DNA from 3 places in the Shewanella sp. DC2-4 genome. Region 2 is predicted to be linked to each of the others. Evidence: predicted binding sites of a transcription regulator. Region 2 holds the regulator's gene; each other region holds the start of a gene.
What was found. The regulator MetJ, encoded in region 2, represses methionine synthesis genes. The targets are predictions, from matches to a motif close to TAGACGTCTAGACGTCTA.
Positions count from the first base shown of each region.

Region 1: msrA (peptide-methionine (S)-S-oxide reductase MsrA) is a predicted target of MetJ. The motif match lies at 1,119-1,136, and genes of this name have one in related genera.
Region 3: metK (methionine adenosyltransferase) is a predicted target of MetJ. The motif match lies at 1,312-1,329, and genes of this name have one in related genera.

Region 1 is NZ_JABRVR010000002.1:2,032,201-2,034,479, reverse strand. Features, by position in the region: gene pgm (phosphoglucomutase (alpha-D-glucose-1,6-bisphosphate-dependent)) at 1-509, shown strand, start outside; gene msrA (peptide-methionine (S)-S-oxide reductase MsrA) at 627-1,106, opposite strand; gene astE (succinylglutamate desuccinylase) at 1,437-2,279, shown strand, end outside.
Region 2 is NZ_JABRVR010000002.1:3,794,343-3,796,621, reverse strand. Features, by position in the region: gene HQQ92_RS17235 (sulfite exporter TauE/SafE family protein) at 57-800, opposite strand; gene metJ (met regulon transcriptional regulator MetJ) at 935-1,249, opposite strand; gene metB (cystathionine gamma-synthase) at 1,462-2,279, shown strand, end outside.
Region 3 is NZ_JABRVR010000002.1:3,416,633-3,418,911, reverse strand. Features, by position in the region: gene metK (methionine adenosyltransferase) at 118-1,269, opposite strand; gene tkt (transketolase) at 1,715-2,279, shown strand, end outside.

The DNA of each region.
Region 1 (2,279 bases), 1.8 Mb from region 2:
TCGATGGTTTAGCCGAAGCCACAATCGCCTTTGGCGGTGAAGAGAGTGCTGGCGCGGCATTTTTACGCCGTGATGGCTCTACTTGGTGTACGGATAAAGACGGTTTTATTCTAGGGTTACTTGCGGCAGAGATCCTTGCGGTGACAGGTAAAACCCCAGGTCAGCGTCACCAAGAGTTAGTAAAACAATTTGGCCAAAGCTTTTATAAGCGTATCGATAGCCCAATCAGTCTTGAAAACAAGGCCAAATTTGCGTTATTGAATGCTGAAACCTTAAATGCCACTGTGCTTGCGGGTGAGTCAATCGAAAACGTGTTAACCCATGCGCCGGGCAATAATGCGGCCATTGGTGGCATCAAAGTGACTACGGCGAATGGTTGGTTTGCGGCGCGTCCATCGGGCACGGAAGCGTTATTTAAGATCTACGGCGAAAGTTTTATCAGTGAGCAACATTTAGCTGAGATCATCAAAGATGCGCAGGCATTAATTGATAAGGCGCTAAACGCTTAATCCAGTAGTAGGTTTAGCTAACGCCTCAAAATAAAAAAACGCACTCAGATTTGAGTGCGTTTTTGTTTGTGTCTAATTCAGCTGTGAGTAGTTGATCTAATACTGATTTGACCGTACTTAGTATTCGATATGACAACTCGGTAAGTTATTCTTATCGATGTAATTTTGATGATATTCCTCAGCAACATGGAACTGTTGCAATGGCACAATTTCAGTGACGATATGGCGTAATCCCCAACGACCTGAGCGGGCAAAAGCTAATTTTGAGGCTTCTGCGGCCGCTTTTTGCTCACGGTCGTGGAAGAAAATGGTGCTGCGATATTGGGTGCCAATATCTCCGCCTTGCATGTTCAGACTCGTTGGATTGTGGTTTTTCCAAAATACATCGAGCAAGTCTTCATAACTGACAAGGGCGGGATCGAATTCCACTTGCACCACTTCGGCATGGCCCGTTTTGCCTTTTTTGACTTCTTCATAGGTTGTCGCCGCATTATTGCCGCCCATATAGCCGCAGGTGACATTCGATACGCCGTTCACTTGTCTAAAAAAATACTCTACGCCCCAGAAACAGCCGGCACCAAAGGTTGCTAACGCCATAATTAAATCCAATAGAAGTCTAGATGGCTAAGGATTGTGATAAAACTTGAGTGCAAAAGCAAGCCTCAAGCTGGAATATTTATCATGGGAAATTCTTAGGGAATGTCCTAAGAATTTAACAATCAGCTTAGTTGAATGTCATTCCGCTTAAAACTGGGTCCTACGGCAATAAATGTCTGAGAACAGCACTAAAAACATGTGTTAGTATTGAAGCCGTTTTTTAGGTGCGAGTGAGACTAACCGCGGTGAGATAAATGCTTAAGTGGTTATTACTGCCTGTACTTATGCTATTGCGCCAATACTGTTACACATCATTATAAGGAGAATTCTGTGTTACAAGCTCTGTTAGATTCAAAGGATTTTTTAGCGCTCACCTTAGCCCATCCTGAACAGTTCGATGGCGAATTTTCATTTAACTTAGGCGATCATACTCAAGTGGAAGTGTGGGATACCGGTGTTATTGTTTTCGAACCAGTAAAGAATGAAGGAAAAGATATTGTGCTTTCCTGCGGTGTTCACGGTAACGAGACCGCGCCCATTGAACTCTGCAATAGCTTAATTAAACAACTTCTACAGCAAAAGATCATCGCAAAGCAGCGCACTTTATTTCTCATTGGTAACCCATTAGCGATTAATAACGGCACGCGGATTATTGACGAAAACATGAATCGTCTCTTTAGTGGTGAGCATTCCAATCCACCAGGGTTAGTGAACCCTGAGCGAGTACGCGCGAAAAAACTCGAAGCCTATGTCGATCGTTTTTATACTGCGGTTGCCGATGGACGTCAGCGCATCCATTATGATCTGCACACGGCGATGCGCGCCTCGAAGCATGAAAAGTTCGCTATCTATCCCTATCGTCCTGGGCGCGCCTTTAGCGGCGAGCAAATTATGTTTTTAGCCGCAAGCGGCGTCGATACAGTACTTTTCCACCACGAACCGACCACGACCTTCAGCTATTTTTCCTCTGAACGCTACGGTGCCGATGCCTTTACCATTGAGCTTGGCAAAGTGTATCCCATGGGGCAGAACGACATGACGCGTTTTATCGCCACCCATGAAATGTTCATGCGCTTGATCACCGCTAAGCCGTTGGCGCTGGATGCATTTGATGCCGATAAGGTTAACTTGTACCAAGTGTGCCGCGTCATCAATAAACATTTCGATGATTTT
Region 2 (2,279 bases):
TCAGTGCTTTTTTATTGTTTGAATCGTGAGAAGGTTTGCCAGTATAAGTAGGACGCTTATTGGGGTAATAACTCGATAACCGACTTCACCGTTAGCACTAAGGCGCTGATACTGCACAGGACTAACGTCGCCATCTTTGTCTTCTCTTTATCGACACGGCCCACTAATCGTCCTGCGACTAAGTAACCTAAAATCACTGAGGGGAGCAGCATCAACGACAGCCACAGATGTTTTAATTCTAATAAGCCTGTGATCGCTAAAATGATCAGTGCAATCATGGAGCTAAAAATGAAGAAGGCCGACAGGGCTGCGCGAAACTGCGAGGCATCTTTGCCTGCCAACAAAATCGCCATCGGTGGGCCACCAATCGCGGCGATATTGCCGAAGATCCCTGAAACCACACCTGCACCGAAGAGGGTTTTCTTATTCACTGGCTGGCTGAATTTATACAGGCTGAGGATCACTGCGACAGTCACAATGGCGGCGATGGATAAACCCAGTATGGGTTGAGGCGCAAACAGCAATAAACTCGCGCCGATAAAACCGCCGGGCACGCGACCTATGAGAGCATATTGCAAGCCATTGAATTCTAAGTGACCGCGTTCACGCACTAAGGTCAGCAGGGCGATGGAGAAACCCATAGCAATAACAGGCGCAGGTACAAGTTGTGGATCGACGATATACAGCAAAGGACTGGCGACAACCGCAAGCCCAAACCCAATAAGACTTTGGGTTAATGCGCCCAGAAACACGACCAGCGAGGCTAAGGCGAGTGTCTGTGGATCTATCATAGAAAACATAGGATTTCCTATATCCCAAACCAACTCAAGATGGTGAAATTTAAAGTTTGAAGTCGCTTGGGTATAAACAAAAAGGGATCGTTAACGATCCCTATTGATGAGCACTGTGATATGACTTTGAAAGCGACGAGTCGCTATTCCATGTCTTCCCACTCGATTCCCATTTGATCCATTAACAACTTGGCTTCAGCGGGAATGCTGTCTGGGTTATCTTTTGACAGATCTTCATCGTTGGGCAATGGCTGGCCAGTGTAGGCGTGCAAAAATGCCTCACACAACAGCTCGCTGTTGGTGGCGTGACGCAAATTATTGACCTGACGACGAGTACGTTCGTCCGTGAGGACCTTAAGCACTTTGAGCGGAATAGACACAGTAATTTTTTTTACTTGTTCATTCTTCTTGCCATGTTCAGCATAGGGGCTGATGTATTCCCCATTCCATTCAGTCATTGACTCACCTGTTATAACGCTAAATTCGGGGCAGATTTTAAACCCTTACAAAGAACAGTCAAATTATTGCTACTATTTCTTTGTGATTGCAAACAGATTTCTTTATGTTCAGACGTCTAAACGTCTTCACGCCTATTGACGATGGCGTTGGGCTTAGGTACATTTAGACGTCCAGACATCTCTATCAGTCTATCGAATTTAGGAGTCCACCCATGGCAGAGCGTCAATTAGCCACACTGGCAGTGCGTCAGGGTATCGAAAGCGATACTCAATATGGTGCAGTTGTGCCACCGATTTATTTGTCGACTAATTACGCCTTCGATGGTCATAAAAATCCCCGCGAATTCGATTACAGTCGTTCAGGCAACCCAACGCGCTGCATTTTAGGCGAAGCATTAGCGCAATTAGAAAAGGGGGCGACTGGCATAGTGACGTGCACTGGCATGGCGGCCATCACCTTAGTGACCACTTTGCTCGGCCCCGATGACCTATTAGTTGTGCCCCATGATTGCTATGGTGGTTCCTACCGTTTATTTACCAACTTGGCGAAGAAAGGCCAGTTTAAGCTCATTGTGGTCGACCAAACCGACAGCCAAGCGTTAGCCGCCGCCATTGCGCAGAATCCTAAGATGGTGTGGCTCGAAACCCCATCGAACCCGTTATTGCGTGTGGTAGATATCGAAGCCATTGCTAAGGCGAGCCATGAGGTCAGCGCGCTGGTGGTGGTCGATAACACTTTTTTATCGCCAATATTGCAACAACCCCTATTGTTAGGCGCGGATATCGTTATCCACTCCACCACTAAATATATCAATGGTCACAGCGATGTGGTCGGCGGCGCTGTGGTCGCCAAAGACGCGCAAATCGGCGAAAGCTTACATTGGTGGTCGAACACTCTAGGCTTAACGGGGTCAGCCTTCGACAGTTATCTGACCCTGCGCGGCCTGCGTACCTTAGCGGTGCGTATTCGCGAGCATCAAGCCAATGCCCAGCGTATTATTGAGGTATTAACCCAAAGCCCTGTGGTGAG
Region 3 (2,279 bases), 380 kb from region 2:
TGTATATGCTGCTTTTATTTTGCCATATTTGTAATCTAACTAAATGTCAGACATAAAAAAACCGCTGGGTAGCGGTTTTTCATGGATCTTAAGTGTAAAAATTGAAATGAATTAAGACTATAGACCCGCGTCAGCACGTAATATTTCGGCTTTATCAGTCGCTTCCCATGGGAATTCGCTGCGACCAAAGTGGCCATAAGCGGCGGTCGCTTGATAAATTGGACGTGCTAAATCTAGCATGGCCGTTAAACCGTATGGGCGCAGTTCAAAGTGTTGACGGACTAACTTGATCAGCACTTCTTCAGACACTTTACCAGTACCGAAGGTCTCGATGCTGATAGAGGTCGGCTCTGCCACACCAATTGCGTAAGACACTTGGATTTCACAGCGATCAGCAAGACCTGCTGCAACTATGTTTTTTGCCACATAACGTGCAGCATATGCCGCGCTACGATCCACTTTTGATGGATCTTTACCAGAGAATGCGCCACCACCATGACGGGCCATGCCGCCGTAGGTGTCTACGATGATCTTACGACCCGTTAAGCCGCAATCGCCTACTGGACCACCGATAACAAAACGGCCAGTTGGGTTGATAAAGAACTTAGTGTCTTTGTTTAACCATTGAGCCGGTAATACAGGCTTGATGATGGTTTCCATCACGCCTTCAATTAAGTCGGCTTGTGAAACGTCATCTCTGTGTTGAGTCGATAACACAACTGCATCGATACCGACAATTTTGCCATCATCATAGGCAAAAGTGACTTGGCTTTTCGCATCTGGGCGTAACCAAGGTAGCGTGCCATTTTTACGCACTTCAGACTGACGTTTCACTAATGCGTGAGCATAGGTGATAGGTGCAGGCATCAGAATGTCAGTTTCGTTGTTGGCATAACCAAACATTAACCCTTGATCGCCAGCACCTTGCTCTGCAGGGTCTGCGCGGTCTACACCTTGATTGATGTCGGGTGATTGCTTACCAATGGCGTTTAATACTGCGCACGAGTCTGCATCAAATCCCATATCTGAATGGGTATAACCAATTTCACGCACCGTTTTACGGGTGATTTCTTCAATATCAACCCAGGCAGAGGTAGTGACTTCGCCACCGACTAATACCATGCCGGTTTTGACATAAGTTTCACACGCTACGCGTGCTTTTGGATCTTGAGCCAGAATTGCATCTAGCACAGCATCAGAAATCTGATCTGCAATCTTATCGGGATGACCTTCTGAGACCGACTCAGAAGTAAACAAGTGCTTTGCCATAGTAGGAAAATCTCGTCGTTAGCATTCAAACGTGTAGAAGCATCTACATCTAGACGGCTATTTTAGTTTAAATCCGATTGCCGATCACCCCCGATAATAAAAAATCCTCTCAGATTGTGACCTGAAAACGACTACGCCCTGCCATAAATAGGTTATTTTACTTATATTTCATGGTATTAAGTTTACTATGTTTTTGAGAAATTTATTTCTCCATTATAAGTGATCCTTGCTATGCCCTCTCAAGTAAACGCGAGCAAAGTGACTAGCTTATTTCTGCGACTTATATACTCAAGCTACCTGAATCCTGCATCTTCAGGTTGTTTGGGTACATATTCGGCCATCTTTTGCTGAGTGAATGGCAATTTTAGTTTGCGTCACACTGGCATGTAGGGGAAAATATGCATCCAAATTGCCCGCTAGACCCCACAAACAAGCAGGAGAGAGCATGTCTTCCCGTAAAGTACTCGCAAACGCAATCCGTGCGTTAAGTATGGATGCAGTTCAAAAAGCAAATTCAGGCCATCCCGGCGCCCCAATGGGTATGGCAGATATTGCTGAAGTGCTGTGGAATGATTTCCTTAAGCACAACCCGAACAATCCGAAATGGGTAGATAGAGATCGTTTTATCCTCTCTAACGGTCACGGTTCAATGCTGATTTACTCTTTACTTCACCTGACTGGTTATGAATTACCAATTGAAGAGCTTAAACAGTTCCGTCAATTGCATTCTAAAACCCCGGGTCACCCAGAATACGGTTACACCCCAGGTGTTGAAACCACAACGGGTCCACTCGGTGCGGGCATCAGCAACGCTGTTGGTATGGCGATTGCTGAGAAAACCTTAGCGGCACAGTTTAACCGTGATGGTCACGATATCGTTGATCACTACACTTACTGCTTCCTCGGCGATGGCTGTTTGATGGAAGGTATTTCCCACGAAGCCTGTTCATTAGCCGGTACTTTAGGTTTAGGTAAACTGGTCGCATTTTGGGATGACAACGGTATTTCTA